2 regions of the Streptomyces sp. C36 genome follow, and region 1 is predicted to be linked to the other one. Evidence: riboswitches for the same ligand, from Rfam matches in the RefSeq annotation. Region 1 holds a riboswitch; the other holds the start of a gene.
What was found. Region 1 has a riboswitch for S-adenosylmethionine ahead of AB4K12_RS08635 (aminotransferase class V-fold PLP-dependent enzyme). Riboswitches for the same ligand answer to the same signal wherever they lie in the genome.
Positions count from the first base shown of each region.

Region 1 (7,876 bases):
AGGACATCGCGGTCGGCTCCCTCACCTTCGCCATGCCCGAGGGCATGAAGGAGGAGGACCACGACTTCCAGCAGGAGATCGCCAAGGCCGCCCTGATGATCATCCGGCTGCAGCCGGAGAACATCAAGGACAAGCGCGAGCTCGACTGGTCGGCGGACGGCATCGTCGCGTTCTCCAAGATCTGCACGCACGTCGGCTGCCCGATCAGCCTCTACGAGCAGCAGACCCACCACGTGCTGTGCCCGTGCCACCAGTCGACCTTCGACCTCTCCGACGGCGGTCGAGTGATCTTCGGCCCGGCCGGTCACGCCCTTCCGCAGCTGCGGATCAAGGTCAATGACAAGGGCTACCTCGAGGCCATGGGCGACTTCGCCGAGCCCGTCGGTCCTGCCTTCTGGGAGCGCGGATGAGTACTACTGACAACCGCCGCAAGGCACCCGCGGGCGAGCGGGTCGCCGACTGGGCCGACGGCCGGCTGGGCATCTACAGCCTGGCCAAGGCCAACATGCGGAAGATCTTCCCGGACCACTGGTCCTTCATGCTGGGCGAGATCTGCCTCTACAGCTTCGTGATCATCATCCTCACGGGTGTGTATCTGACGCTGTTCTTCCACCCCAGCATGAACGAGGTCGTCTACCACGGCTCGTACGTGCCCATGCAGGGCATGCACATGTCCGAGGCGTTCAAGTCGACCGTGGACATCAGCTTCGACGTCCGTGGCGGTCTGCTCATCCGGCAGATCCACCACTGGGCGGCGCTGATCTTCCTCGCCGGCATGTTCGTGCACATGATGCGCGTCTTCTTCACGGGCGCGTTCCGCAAGCCGCGTGAGATCAACTGGCTGTTCGGCTTCCTGCTGTTCGTCCTCGGCATGTTCACCGGCTTCACCGGTTACTCGCTGCCGGACGACCTGCTCTCGGGCACCGGTGTCCGCTTCATGGAGGGCGCGATCCTGTCGTTCCCCATCGTGGGCACGTACATCTCGATGTTCCTCTTCGGCGGCGAGTTCCCCGGCTCGGACTTCGTGCCGCGGTTCTTCTCGATCCACGTCCTGCTGCTGCCGGGCATCATGCTCGGCCTGCTGGTGGCGCACCTGATCCTGGTCTTCTACCACAAGCACACGCAGTTCCCCGGCCCCGGCCGGACGAACAAGAACGTGGTCGGCATGCCGCTGCTGCCGGTCTACATGGCCAAGGCCGGAGGCTTCTTCTTCCTGGTCTTCGGTGTGATCGCGGCCATCGCGGCCATCGCGACGATCAACCCGATCTGGGCCATCGGCCCGTACCGTCCGGACCAGGTGTCCACCGGTGCGCAGCCCGACTGGTACATGGGCTTCGCCGAAGGCCTCATCCGAGTGATGCCGGGCTGGGAGATCAACGTCGCGGGCCACACGTTCGTCCTGGGCGTGTTCATCCCGATGATGATCTTCCCGCTGGTCCTCGCGGCCATCGCGGTCTACCCGTTCATCGAGTCCTGGGTCACCGGCGACAAGCGGGAGCACCACCTGCTGGACCGCCCGCGCAACGCCCCGACGCGCACCGCGTTCGGCGTCGCCTGGCTGACCGCCTACATGGTGATGATGGTCGGTGGTGGTAACGACCTGTGGGCCACCCACTTCCACCTGTCGATCAACGCCATCACCTGGTTCGTCCGGATCGGCTTCTTCGTCGGCCCGGTGCTCGCCTTCATCGCCACGCGCCGGATCTGCCTCGGCCTCCAGCGCCGCGACAAGGACAAGGTGCTGCACGGCCGCGAGTCGGGCATCATCAAGCGCCTGCCGCACGGCGAGTTCGTCGAGGTGCACGAGCCGCTCTCGCAGGAGCAGCTGCACACCCTCACCGCGCACGAGCAGCCCAAGCCGCTCGAGCTCGAGCCCGAGGTCGACGAGAACGGCGTGGCCCGCAAGGTCGGCGCCGGCCAGAAGCTCCGCGTGAAGCTCTCCAAGGGCTTCTACGGCGAGGGGACCCACATCCCCAAGGCCACCGCGGAGGAGTACCACGAGATCACCAGCGGCCACGGCCACCACTGATCCCGCCCGCTGATCACTGATCGCCACAGCGAGAGCCCCGTCCGGAACCCCGGACGGGGCTCTTCGCCGTCCCCGGACCTGGATAGGCTTGACCGGAATCAGCGGACCCCTACGGCGGTCCCGTCACGACCGACCACCAGGAGTGTGGACCATGAACGTTGCGACCCCGGCAGGCGGCGAGCGCTCGGTGGCCCCTTCCTGGCCGGGCGTACTGGAGGCCCTGCTCAACCGGGTGGACCTGAGCGCCGACGAGACCGCCTGGGCCATGGACCGCATCATGCGGGGCGAGGCCACCGACGCGCAGATCGCCGGGTTCGCGGTGGCCCTGCGGGCCAAGGGCGAGACGGTCGCCGAGATCTCCGGCCTGGTACGGACGATGTACGCGCACGCCAACCTCATCGAGGTGCCCGGCCCGAGTGTGGACATCGTGGGCACCGGCGGTGACAACGCCCGGACCGTCAACATCTCCACCATGTCCTCGATCGTGGTCGCCGGCACCGGCGCCAAGGTCGTCAAGCACGGCAACCGCGCCGCCTCCTCCGCCAGCGGTGCCTCGGACGTGCTGGAGAAGCTGGGCGTCAACCTCGACCTCACCCCGAAGCGGGTGGTGGAGGTGGCCGAGGAGGCGGGGATCACCTTCTGCTTCGCCGTGAAGTTCCACCCGGCGCTGCGTCATGTGGCGCCCGCGCGGCGCGAGCTGGGCATCCGCACGACGTTCAACGTGCTGGGCCCGCTGACCAACCCCGCCCGGGTGCGCGCCCAGGCCACCGGCGTCGCGGACGCGCGGATGGCGCCGATCCTGGCCGGAGTGCTCGCCGAGCGGGGCTCCTCGGCGCTGGTCTTCCGCGGCGACGACGGGCTGGACGAGCTGACGACGACGGCCACGTCGAAGGTGTGGGTGGTGCGCGACGGCCAGGTGCGCGAGGAGTCCTTCGACCCCCGGGACGTGGGCATCGAGCTGGTGCCCGTGGAGGCCCTGCGGGGCGCCGACGCCTCGTACAACGCCGACGTCGCCCGGCGGCTGCTCGCCGGGGAGACGGGCCCGGTGCGGGACGCGGTGCTGCTCAACTCGGCCGCCGCGCTGGCCGCGCTGACGCCCACCGACGCGCCCCTCGTGGAGCGGATCCGGGAGGGAATGGAGCGCGCGGCCGAGTCGGTCGACTCCGGCGCGGCACGGCGGGTGCTCGAGCGATGGGTTTCGGCCAGCAACGCCTGAGGCCATGACGGGGCGCGGTCCGCGATGCGGACCGCGCCCTTGCGCTTGCAAGATCGTGTGGCATGATGCTGCGCAGGTCACGAGTGACAGCGCTTCGGCCCCGGCCTGCTGTCCGGCAACCCTCCTTCCGTGGCGGGGTGCCCCGGGTGATGACCGGGCCGCAGGCAGTGAGGTCTGCGGCAAGCGCGGATCCCTCGCCAGGGATCCTGGTCGTCGAGGGAGATCCTTCCGTGATCCAGCGAATGCGATAGGGCCGCAGCGGCCCCTCCTCCGGTACGTCCCGCGCGCCCGCCCTTTTCCCGTGGGCCGCGCGTTTCCTTCATCGTCCCCGCCGGGAGAACTCGCCATGTCCGCATGCCCTGCCGCCGTCCTGTCCGCCACCGAACCGCTGCCCGTGCTGGGCCGGGACGTCCGCGTCCCGCTCGTCACCGGCGGCGAGGCGTCGTACGCCGCCCTCGACTACGCCGCCAGCGCGCCCGCGCTGCAGCGGGTGTGGGACGACGTGGCCGCCTACGCGCCCTACTACGGCAGCGTCCACCGGGGCGCCGGGTACCTGTCGCAGCTGTCCACCGACCTGTTCGAGAACAGCCGGGCCGCGGTCGCCGGCTTCCTCGGCTGCCGCGAGGGCGACCAGGTGCTCTTCACCCGCTCCACCACCGACTCGCTCAACCTGCTCGCGGCCGCGGCGCCCGCCGGCTGCCGCGTGTTCGTCTTCGAGACCGAGCACCACGCGGCGCTGCTGCCGTGGGAGCGCCGCGAGGACGTGAGCGTGACCTACCTGGACGCGCCCCGCTCCGCCGGCGAGGCGGTCGGGACGCTGGAGCGGGCCCTGGCCGACCGCGAGCCGTACGGCCCGGCCCTGGTCTGTGTGACCGGCGCGTCCAATGTGACCGGAGAGCTGTGGCCCGTACGGGAGCTGGCGGCCGCCGCGCACGCCCACGGGGCCCGCATCGTGCTGGACGCCGCCCAGCTGGCGCCCCATCACCCGGTGGACGTGGCGGAGCTGGACGTCGACTGGGTCGCCTTCTCCGGGCACAAGCTGTACGCGCCGTTCGGCGCCGGCGTGCTGGCCGGGCGCGCGGACTGGCTGCGGGACGCCGCTCCGTACCTCGCGGGCGGCGGCGCGAGCCGCACGGTGGCGCGTGGCGAGGACGGCTCGGTCGAGGTGGAGTGGCACGAGAGCGTCGCCCGCCACGAGGCCGGTTCGCCCAACGTCATCGGGGCCTACGCCATCGCCGCGGCCTGCCGGGCGCTCGAGGAGGCCGGGTTCGAGGGGCTGGTGGAGCGCGAGCGGCGGCTGGTGGACCGGGTGCGCGCGGGGCTGGCGGAGGTGCCCGGGGTGCGGGTGCTCTCGCTGTTCGGCGACGACGCCCCGCGCGTGGGCGTGATCTCCTTCGTCGTGGACGGCTGGAACAGCTCGCACTTCGCGGCCGCGCTGTCGGCCGAGTACGGCATCGGGGTCCGCGACGGCCTCTTCTGCGCCCACCCACTCGTCCGGACCCTGCTCGGCGGGGAACGGGACGAGCCCGGCGAGTGCGGGCCCACGGGCGAGGACCGGCCGCTGAGCGCCGTCCGGGTCAGCTTCGGGGCCGGCACGCCCGACGAGCACGTCGAGCGGTTCGTCCGGGCGGTGGGGGAGCTGGTGGAGCGCGGCGCGCGCTGGCTCTACCGCACCGAGAGCGGCCGCTGCGTCCCCGACGCCCCGGCTGCGGCCGCCGCCTGACGTCGCGTCAGCTGTCGAGGCCGATGGCGAAGGCGGCCTCGAGGTCGTGCTGGGAGTAGGTGCGGAAGGCGATGTGCGTCTCCGTGGAGGCCACGCCCGGCACCTTGCTGATCCGGCCCGGGATGACGTCCGCGAGGTCGTCGTGCCGGGCCACCCGCACCATCGCGATCAGGTCGTGCGCGCCCGTGACGGAGTAGACCTCGCTGACGCCCTCCAGTGCGGCGATCTTCTCGGCGATCTCGGGGATGCGGTCCACGTCGGTCTTGATGAGCACGATCGAAGTGATCACGTCGGTTTGTCTCCTGTTCCGGCCGGGGGTCCGGGGGGTGTCCCCCGGGAAGACACAGTAGCCGCACGCGTCCGGCTGACCCAGGCGTAGCCGAAGCCGAGGCAGAAGCCCAGGACATGGGCCAGATAGGCGACCCCGGGCCGCCCCGCGTCGGTGCCCGTCGCCAGCCACTGCAGAACGAACCAGAACAACAGTACGGCCCAGGCCGGAAAGCGCAGCGGCAGGAAGAAGAGGAACGGGAAGAGGCTGGTGACCCGGGCTCTGGGGAAGAGATGGAGAAAGGCGCCCAGCACCCCGGAGATGGCGCCCGACGCCCCCACGAGGGTGCGACTGGAGTCGGCGTGCACGGCCGCGTAGCCGAACAGGGCCAGATAGCCGGTCACGAGATAGCACAGCGCGAAGTCGGTACGTCCCATGCGGGCCTCGGTCATGGCGCCGAAGACGAAGAGGAAGAGCATGTTGCCCAGCAGATGCACCCAGTTGCCGTGCACGAACAGGGCCGTCAGGGGAGCGGTCAGAGCGAGCGGGGGGCTGTGCCACAGCTCCTGGGGGACCACCCCCCAGCGCTCGAAGTACTCGCTCTGGGCGGACAGCAGCCCGGTCCCGGTGCCGTAGAAGGGGTTCAGGCCGGACGCCGGGCCGATGAGGAAGACCGTGCCGCAGATGCCCAGGATCGTCCAGGTCACCCAGGGGGTGCCGGTCCGCCGTGAAAGTCCAGCCTTTCTGATCATGGCCAGATCATGGCGTACCGGGCGCAACCGGCACCAAGTGCCTCGCCGGTCCGTCCCTCGGGCCCCTGGGCACCGCGTCCGGCGACCGGCAGGCCGTAGGGTGGACCGGGCGTTGCGTATCAGAAGAACGGGAGCGATGAAGCGGTGGCGGAGCACACAGACGGCGTGGAGGCGGCCGGTGACGCCGGCGGGGCCGACGACGGCGTCAGCGAGGTGCTCGACCGGCCGCTGCCCGAAGGGATCCGGCGACGGGTCGTCAACCTGGTCGCCGAGGCGTTCGGCGGCCTGACCGTCACCGAACTCCCCGCCCAGCTGCGACAGTACGCCCGCTTCACCCCCACGCGCCGCGCCAAGTTCGCCGGGAACGCCATGGCGGCCGCGGTCGAGACCGACACCGCCTTCCGGCAGCGGATCTCCGCACGGCTGCGCGAGAGCGACTCGGAGCTGGTCCGGGCGCTCGACGCCGGCGCTCCGCCCGCGGCCGCGGATCCCGAGGACGTGGCGGCCATGGCCTTCGTGCTGCGCCCGGCCGGCTGGGTCAAGCTGGTCACGGCGGCCGGCGAGGAGGCCCAGCGGGCCACCGCCGAACGGGCCGACGAGGAGGCCCAGCGCGAACTGCGGCGGCTGCGCGGCATGCTGGCCGAGGCCCGGGACGAGGCGCGCGCCGAGACCGAGCGCGTCCGCGCCGAGCTGGAGGCCGCCCGCAAGGAGACCGAATCGCTGCAGCGCAAGCTGCGCAGCGCGGTCAGCGACATACGCCGCGGCGAGGCCGCGCTGCGCAGGGCGCAGGCGGAGCTGGAGGCCGCGCGCGCGGAGACCGCCGCCGAGAAGGCCACGGCCTCGGGCGAACTGCGGCGCGTCAAGGCCCGGCTCGCGGAGGCCGAGGCCGCTCTGGAGGCGAGCCGCCGGGCCGTGCGCGAGGGGCGCAGCGTGGAGGACATGCGGCTGCGGCTGCTGCTGGACACGGTGCTGGACGCCGCCCAGGGCCTGCGGCGCGAGCTGGCGCTGCCGCCCGCCTCGGTGCACCCGGCGGACACCGTGGACGCGGTGCAGCCGGGCACGATGACGCCCAAGGACATCGCCACCCGCGCCCTGTCCGAGACCGACCCGGCGCTGCTGGACCAGCTGCTGGCGCTGCCTCAGGCCCACCTGGTCGTCGACGGCTACAACGTCACCAAGACCGGCTACCCGACGATGCCGCTGGACAAGCAGCGGCTGCGGCTGCTGGGCGGGCTGGCGATGCTGGCCGCGCAGACCGGCGCCGAGGTGACCTGCGTCTTCGACGGCGCCGAGCTCGCGGCGCCGGTGCTGCTGGCGCCGCCGCGCGGGGTGCGGGTGCTCTTCAGCAAGCCCGGCGTGACGGCCGACGAGCTGATCCGCCAGCTGGTACGTGCCGAGCCGCCCGGCCGCCCGGTCGTGGTCGTCTCCACCGACCGCGAGGTGGCGGACGGCGTCGCCAAGGTGGGGGCGCGCCCGGTGGCCTCGGCCCTGCTGCTCAAGCGCCTCGCCCGCACCTGATCCCCGCTCCCCGCCCCAAAGGCCCGCCACACCACCCGTCCGGGCGAATCCCGGCTCCGCCTGCCGGTCGCGCGCCCCGCCGGTGACCTGCGCCTTGGGCCGGGTGTCCCTTTTGCCCTTGGGCGGGTCTTTGAACGGAAGGTGACCGCGCCGCTACTGTCTGGCGCGCGGCGCCCGCCCGTCGTCCGCCCCACCGGGCGGCAGGGTCCGCACACCGTGGAAGGAAGTGCGGCCCCCCGTGGCGTCCCATCGCCGTCTCGTGCAGTCCGGTCTCACCCAGAGCGTCCGGGTCTCGGTCCTCTCGGCCGCCGTGGCCACCGCCGCGGCCGCCCTCTCGGCGGCCCCGGCCACCGCCCGGCCCGGCGACACC
Region 1 is NZ_JBFQGI010000002.1:663,316-671,191, forward strand. Features, by position in the region: gene AB4K12_RS08620 (ubiquinol-cytochrome c reductase iron-sulfur subunit) at 1-410, shown strand, start outside; gene AB4K12_RS08625 (cytochrome bc complex cytochrome b subunit) at 407-2,029, shown strand; gene trpD (anthranilate phosphoribosyltransferase) at 2,181-3,245, shown strand; SAM riboswitch class IV at 3,321-3,437, shown strand; gene AB4K12_RS08635 (aminotransferase class V-fold PLP-dependent enzyme) at 3,592-4,968, shown strand; gene AB4K12_RS08640 (Lrp/AsnC family transcriptional regulator) at 4,976-5,257, opposite strand; gene AB4K12_RS08645 (rhomboid family intramembrane serine protease) at 5,254-5,988, opposite strand; gene AB4K12_RS08650 (NYN domain-containing protein) at 6,154-7,506, shown strand; gene AB4K12_RS08655 (NlpC/P60 family protein) at 7,745-7,876, shown strand, end outside.

Region 2 (7,876 bases), on a different contig from region 1:
CCGGCGACGACCTCGGTGACCTCGCCGCCTTCGCCGCGGTGGAGAAGCTGCGCGCCGAGGGCGTGCCCGGCACGCTCGTGTGCAGCGGCAGCGCCGAGGTCACCGCGCTCGCCGAACGGGCCGACCTCGTCGTGGACGGGCCGGCGGGCGTGGTGGGCCTGCTGTCCGCCCTGGCCGACAAGCTCGGCTGACCACGCGCGCCCGGACGTACGCTCTCACCCGCGCCGCGGCCCGTGCGGGGCCCGCCGAAGCGGCGGCGGGCCCACCCGTCACAGCGCGTGCAGCTGGTCCACGAACCACCGGGCCGGAGGCAGCGCCGTCGCCGCGGCGGCCAGCCGCTTCGTGCGCTCCAGGCGCTCGGCGGGGTCCATCAGCAGGGCGGCGTTCAGCGCGCGGGCGGTGTCCGCCACGTCGTAGGGGTTGACCGTCAGGGCGTCCTCGCCCAGCTCGGCCGCCGCGCCCGCCTCGCGCGAGAGGACCAGCGCGCAGCCGTGGTCGGAGACGACGGGGACCTCCTTGGCGACCAGGTTCATGCCGTCGCGGATCGGGTTGACCAGGGCCACGTCGGCCAGCCGGTAGGCGGCCAGCGAGCGGGGGAAGTCGTCCTCCATCTGCAGGGCGACCGGCGTCCAGTCCGCCGTACCGAACGTGGTGTTGATCTCGTGGGCGACCCGGCCGACCTCGGCCATGTACGAGCGGTAGACCGCGAGGTCCTGCCGGGAGGGGTAGGCGAACGCGATGTGCACGACCTCGCCCTGCCAGTGGGGGTGGTCCTCCAGCAGGCGGCGGTAGGCGAGCAGGCCGCGGACGATGTTCTTCGACAGCTCGGTGCGGTCCACCCGCACGATCGTCCGGCGGCCCGGGCCGATCTGCCGCCGCAGCGCCGCCAGCCGCTCCTCGACGTCCGGGCGGTGCGCCCGCTCCCGCAGGAATTCCGCGTCCGCGCCCAGTCCGTGCACGCCGAGCCGGGTCGTCCGTCCCTCGAAGGTCACCGACGTGGCGACCCCGTCCTCGCGCGCCACCTCCGCGCCCGGCAGCACGACCTCGCAGGACGCGGCGAACGCCTCCGCCCAGCGCCGGGTCAGGAAGCCCGCGCGGTCGCCGCCCAGGATGCCGCGCAGGACCTGCCCGGCGACGTCGTCCGGCAGCAGGCGGTAGTAGTCCGGCGGGGCCCAGGGGGTGTGGGAGAAGTGGCCGATGCGCAGGTCGGGGCGGCGGGCGCGGAGCAGGCCGGGAACGAGGACGAGGTGGTAGTCCTGGACCAGGACGGAGGCGCCCTCCGCGGCCTCCTCGGCGATGGCGTCCGCGAAGGCGGTGTTGTACGCCTCGTACGCCTCCCACTGGGCCCGGAACGCGCCGTCGAAGACGGGCTCGAGCGGCGTCTGCCACAGCATGTGATGGACGAACCACAGCACGGAGTTGGCCACGCCGTTGTACGCGGCGGCGAACGTGGCGGGGTCGATGTCCAGCATCCGCACCCGGTGGCCGCCGGTGTCGGCCTCGGGCAGCCGCCGGCCGCCGAGCCGGGCCGCCTCGCGGTCGGTGTCGCCGAGCGCCGCGCACACCCACACCGCGCCGGCGTCCTGGCCTATGGCGCTCAGCCCCGAGACCAGCCCGCCGCCGCCCCGCCCCGCCAGCAGTGAGCCGTCCTCGCCCCGGCGGTACGACACGGGCCCCCGGTTGGAGGCCACGACGATCGGCGCGGCGTCCGGTTCCGGTGCGTGGTGCGTGTGCTCAACGACCATGACGGCAGCCTTGCCCTTCGAAGAACCGCTCAAACGTACGCTTACGCGGCATGCCGCTGCGCGTACTCCGGTATCTCGGCCATCGGGGGCCGCTCCTCGGTGTCCACCGCGTACGTACGCGGCACGAATCCCTCCTCGGTCCGCTCGAACTGGGTGAGCACCGGGCGCACCAGATGGCCGCGGGCCAGCCGGAGCTGGGCGGTGCGGTAGATCGCGGCCGCCATGCGGCCCAGGGCCCGGCCGTCCTGGTGCCGGTGCCGCCGGACGCCCACGTCCACCTGGGCGAGCGCGTCCAGGCCCACCGTGTGCAGCGCGTCCACCAGCAGGCCCAGCTCGACGCCGTACCCCACCGGGAACGGCAGCCGCTCCAGCAGCTCGCGGCGGGCGGCGTACTCGCCGCCGAGCGGCTGGACGAAGCCCGCCAGCCGCGGCCAGTGCAGATTGAGCAGGGGCCGGGCCACCAGCTCCGTCACCCGGCCGCCCTGCCCCGGCGCCTCGCCGAGCGGACGGTCGTACATCGCCTTGACGAAGTGCACGTCCGGGTCGGTCAGCAGCGGGCCGACGATCCCCGAGACGAAGTCGGCGGAGAAGTCCTTCAGGTCCGCGTCCACGAAGCAGACGACGTCGCCGGTCGTGACCAGCAGCGACCGCCACAGCACCTCGCCCTTGCCGGGCAGCGCGGGCAGCCGCGGCAGGATCTCGTCGCGGTGCACCACCCGGGCGCCGGCCGCCGCCGCGACCTCGGCGGTGCGGTCCGTGGAGCCGGAGTCCACCACCACCAGCTCGTCCACCAGCGGGACGGCGTCCGACATCAGCTCACGCCGGATCGTCGCCACGATGGCGCCGACCGTCGCCTCCTCGTCGAGCGCCGGCAGCACCACGCTGACGGTGGTGCCCGCGCCGCGTTTCGCGGCGAGCAGCTGGTCGAGCGGACGGTCGGTGGCGGACCAGGACCGCCGGGCGAGCCAGCGCTCCACCTCTTCCAGCACGTGTACGACTCCTCAGTGTTGTTCGTCAGTGTTGACCGGCATGTTGACCGGCACGTCGACCGGCATGTCGCTCGCCGACGGGACCGTTCCGGTCGTCGCCGGGCCATGTCTCGCGGTGCGGGACGGCCCTCCAACGCGGCCATCCCTTCCGTTACAGTCTTGAACAACGCAGGCGCCCGATGCATGTCGGGGTCGTCGCGCGCACAAACGCCTGGGCCCCGCCCAGCGCCATACCGCTCATCCAGAGGGGCAGAGGGACACGGCCCGTTGAAGCCCCGGCAACCCTCCAGCCGGTCTCACCGTTCATTCGGCGAGGCTCCCGGCGGGGAAGGTGCCAATTCCGTCTCGTGGCGACGTACGCCGCGAGGAAGATGAGGAGAAAGGGCCTCGCCTCCATGGCTGTCCAAGCCGTTGAAAGTCGTACCTCCGTACCGTCTGCCGCCGCCCCCTTCGGACCCGCCGTCGCGCTGTCCTGCCGCGAGTGCGGCGAGCGCTTCGAACTCGGTCCCTCCTTCGCCTGCACCTCCTGCTTCGGTCCGCTCGAGGTCGCGTACGAGCTGCCGGCCGGCGACCCGGAGGCGCTGCGCCGCCGGATCGAGGCCGGGCCGGCGAACATCTGGCGCTACGCGCCGCTGCTGCCCGTCCCCGCCGACGTGGCGGACCGGCCGAACCTCGAACCCGGTCTCACCCGGCTCGTCAAGGCCGACAACCTCGCCGCCGAACTGGGCGTGACGGGGGAGCTGTACGTCAAGGACGACTCCGGCAACCCCACGCACTCCTTCAAGGACCGCGTCGTGGCCATCGCCGTCGAGGCCGCCCGCGCCTTCGGCTTCACCACCCTGTCCTGCTCGTCGACCGGCAACCTCGCCGGGGCCGTCGGCGCGGCGGCGGCCCGCGCGGGCTTCCGCTCCTGCGTCTTCATCCCGCACGACCTGGAGGCCGGCAAGGTCGTCATGGCCGCCGTCTACGGCGGCGACCTCGTGGGCATCGAGGGAACGTACGACGACGTCAACCGCTTCTGCAGCGAGCTGATCGGGGACCCGCTGGGCGAGGGCTGGGGCTTCGTCAACGTCAACCTGCGCCCGTACTACGGCGAGGGCTCCAAGACGCTCGCGTACGAGATCTGCGAGCAGCTGGGCTGGCGGCTGCCGGACCAGATCGTGGTGCCGGTCGCGTCGGGGTCGCAGCTGACGAAGATCGACAAGGGGCTGAAGGAGCTCATCGCGCTGGGGCTGGTCGAGGACCGGCCGTACCGGATCTTCGGCGCCCAGGCGCAGGGCTGCTCGCCGGTCTCGCGGGCGTACAAGGACGGGCACGACGTGGTGCGCCCGGTGAAGCCCGACACGATCGCGAAGTCCCTCGCGATCGGCAATCCGGCCGACGGGCCGTACGTGCTGGACATCGCCCGGCGCACGGGCGGGGCCGTCGAGGACGTCGACGACGAGCGGATCGTGGACGCGATCAGGCTGCTGGCGCGCACCGAGGGCATCTTCGCCGAGACCGCGGGCGGCGTGACGGTGGGCGTGACGCGCAAGCTGCTGGAGAACGGGGTGCTCGACCCGGCGCTGACCACGGTCGTGCTCAACACCGGGGACGGGCTCAAGACGCTCGACGCCGTGGCGGCCGGGCCGACGGCGACGATCCGGCCGTCGCTCGAGGCGTTCCGCGCCGCCGGGCTTCGCGAGCAATAGCTCGTAGATCCACAGCCCGCAGCCCGTAGCCCGCACTCCTTCACCGACCCATGAGGTGACGTCACCATGAGCGTTTCCGTCCGCATCCCCACCATCCTGCGCACCTACACCGGCGGCCGGGCCGAGGTCCCCGCCGAGGGCGCCACCCTCGCCGAGGTCATCGCCTCCCTCGAGCAGAACCACCCGGGCATCGCCGCGCGGGTGCTCGACGACGCCGGCAAGCTGCGCCGGTTCGTCAACGTGTACGTCAACGACGACGACGTCCGCTTCGAGGGCGGGCTGGACGCCGCCACGCCCGAGGGGGCCGGCGTCTCGATCATTCCGGCCGTCGCCGGCGGCTGAGCCGGCCTGCGGCGGACCGTCGAGAGGCGTCGACAGGCGTCGACAGGCCGTCGATGGACCGTTAATCAATGGCCTGAGCTTTTCTCAGCGTTCCTGTGCATGTCCCCGGAATAGCCCCGCCCGTAAAACGGACGGGGCTATTCCGTCTGTTGAAGCGCGATACAGTTGGGGCGTTCCCCCTCCGGTGTCAGCACCGAACGCATATGAGAACCCGTCAAGTTGTGCGCGAAACATGTGCACGAATTGTCGGGTTGGTTGCGTTATGCCCGGTCCGACTTGCCCGGGAAGCTGCGGAAATCGGTACGAATAACCGATCGGCCGCACCTGGAATTCTCGTCCGACTGACCTGTTGCAGACGGCATCCGTGCGGATACATTCAGCCGCGGTCGACGCGTTCCGGCGCACACTCCCATCCTGTCTGGGGGTGAGGTCTGACCCGGGTCCGCGAAGTGCGGTCCTGTGCAAGGGCCAGTAATAGGGGAGTTAGGCATGGCTCAGGGCACCGTCAAGTGGTTCAACGCGGAGAAGGGGTACGGCTTCATCGCGGTCGACGGTGGTGCGGATGTTTTCGTCCACTACAGCGCGATTCAGATGGACGGCTACCGCACCCTCGAGGAGGGGCAGCGAGTCGAGTTCGAGATCTCGCAGGGCCAGAAGGGGCCGCAGGCGGACATGGTGAGGCTCAGCGCCTGATCGCACGCATCGACCGGCTCGATCGGCTCGCCGAGGGGTCCGCACCGTCACCGGTGCGGGCCCCTCGCGCGTGCCCGGGCGGGCGCGTGCGTACGCGCGGGTCAGAGGGTGGATGCGCGGTTCGGGGGAGCGGCCGCGCATGCACCCTCGCGAACTTGGGCATGCCTCGGGTTGGCCTGCGCCCCCGGCTGTCGCCGGGAGGTGCCCCTGCTGCCACCTGAGGCGTGTACCTCGTGGACCGCTTGCACTCGAGGTGGTCGAGTGCTAATCATTGGGCTTAGCACTCTCCTGGTGAGAGTGACAGATTTGGACCGTCGGTGAGGTCCGGGAGCCAAGCGGGGCAAGGAACCGCGCGGTGCACGGGCCGTCCGTCGCGGGCGCCAGCGCGGTCCGGAGCAGTCTCCACCCCGTCCTGGGAGGACCACTTCACATGGCCAAGATCATCGCGTTCGACGAGGAGGCACGGCGCGGTCTCGAGCGCGGGATGAACCAGCTCGCCGACGCCGTCAAGGTCACCCTTGGCCCCAAGGGCCGCAACGTCGTCCTCGAGAAGAAGTGGGGCGCCCCCACGATCACCAACGATGGTGTGTCCATCGCCAAGGAGATCGAGCTCGAGGACCCGTACGAGAAGATCGGCGCCGAGCTGGTCAAGGAGGTCGCGAAGAAGACGGACGACGTCGCCGGTGACGGCACGACGACCGCGACCGTCCTCGCCCAGGCGCTGGTCCGCGAGGGTCTGCGCAACGTGGCCGCCGGCGCCAACCCGATGGCGCTGAAGCGCGGCATCGAGAAGGCCGTCGAGGCCGTCTCCGCCGCCCTGCTCGAGCAGGCCAAGGACGTGGAGACCAAGGAGCAGATCGCCTCCACCGCCTCCATCTCCGCCGCCGACACCCAGATCGGCGAGCTCATCGCCGAGGCCATGGACAAGGTCGGCAAGGAAGGCGTCATCACCGTCGAGGAGTCCCAGACCTTCGGTCTGGAGCTGGAGCTCACCGAGGGTATGCGCTTCGACAAGGGCTACATCTCGGCGTACTTCGCCACCGACATGGAGCGTATGGAGGCGTCGCTCGACGACCCGTACATCCTGATCGTCAACTCGAAGATCAGCTCGGTCAAGGACCTGCTGCCGCTCCTCGAGAAGGTCATGCAGTCCGGCAAGCCGCTGCTGATCATCGCCGAGGACGTCGAGGGCGAGGCCCTGTCCACGCTGGTCGTCAACAAGATCCGCGGCACCTTCAAGTCCGTCGCCGTCAAGGCTCCGGGCTTCGGCGACCGCCGCAAGGCCATGCTGGGCGACATCGCCATCCTCACCGGTGGCACGGTCATCTCCGAGGAGGTCGGCCTCAAGCTCGAGAACGCCGGTCTCGACCTGCTCGGCCGCGCCCGCAAGGTCGTCATCACCAAGGACGAGACGACCATCGTCGACGGTGCCGGTGACAGCGACCAGGTCCAGGGCCGCGTCAACCAGATCCGCGCCGAGATCGAGAACAGCGACTCGGACTACGACCGCGAGAAGCTCCAGGAGCGCCTCGCGAAGCTGGCCGGCGGCGTGGCCGTCATCAAGGCCGGTGCCGCGACCGAGGTCGAGCTCAAGGAGCGCAAGCACCGCATCGAGGACGCCGTTCGCAACGCGAAGGCGGCCGTCGAGGAGGGCATCGTCGCCGGTGGTGGCGTGGCCCTGCTGCAGGCCTCCGCGGTCTTCGAGAAGCTCGAGCTGGACGGCGACGAGGCCACCGGTGCCAAGGCCGTGAAGCTGGCCCTGGAGGCCCCGCTCAAGCAGATCGCCGTCAACGGTGGTCTCGAGGGTGGCGTCATCGTCGAGAAGGTGCGCAACCTTCCCGTGGGCCACGGCCTGAACGCCGCGACCGGCGAGTACGTCGACATGATCGCCGAGGGCATCATCGACCCCGCCAAGGTCACCCGCTCCGCCCTGCAGAACGCCGCGTCCATCGCCGCGCTCTTCCTGACCACCGAGGCCGTCATCGCCGACAAGCCGGAGAAGGCCGCCGCGGCCGCTCCGGGCGGCATGCCGGGCGGTGAGATGGACTTCTGATCGACCCCTCGGGTTGATCAACCGTCCTCTTGGACACCGGGGCGGCACCTTCCTCACGGGGGGTGCCGCCCCGGTGGCGTTTTCCGGGCGGGACGGCACGTACGGCGGTGCATGAGGGACACTGGAAGCTTGTCCCGCACACGGACGGGACCGATGCGAGCGGAAGGCCGAGGCGTGAACGGACCCCTCATCGTCCAGAGCGACAAGACCCTGCTGCTGGAGGTGGACCACGACCGGGCGGACGCGTGCCGCCGGGCGATCGCGCCGTTCGCCGAGCTGGAACGGGCGCCGGAGCACATCCACACCTACCGGGTGACCCCGCTGGGCCTGTGGAACGCCCGCGCCGCCGGGCACGACGCCGAG
Region 2 is NZ_JBFQGI010000007.1:307,120-314,995, reverse strand. Features, by position in the region: gene otsB (trehalose-phosphatase) at 1-191, shown strand, start outside; gene AB4K12_RS22740 (trehalose-6-phosphate synthase) at 270-1,745, opposite strand; gene AB4K12_RS22735 (glucosyl-3-phosphoglycerate synthase) at 1,787-2,734, opposite strand; SAM riboswitch class I at 2,969-3,112, shown strand; gene thrC (threonine synthase) at 3,130-4,425, shown strand; gene AB4K12_RS22725 (MoaD/ThiS family protein) at 4,492-4,767, shown strand; gene AB4K12_RS22720 (cold-shock protein) at 5,257-5,460, shown strand; gene groL (chaperonin GroEL) at 5,891-7,513, shown strand; gene AB4K12_RS22710 (DNA repair helicase XPB) at 7,688-7,876, shown strand, end outside.
Region 2: another riboswitch for S-adenosylmethionine. It lies ahead of thrC (threonine synthase); the one in region 1 lies ahead of AB4K12_RS08635 (aminotransferase class V-fold PLP-dependent enzyme).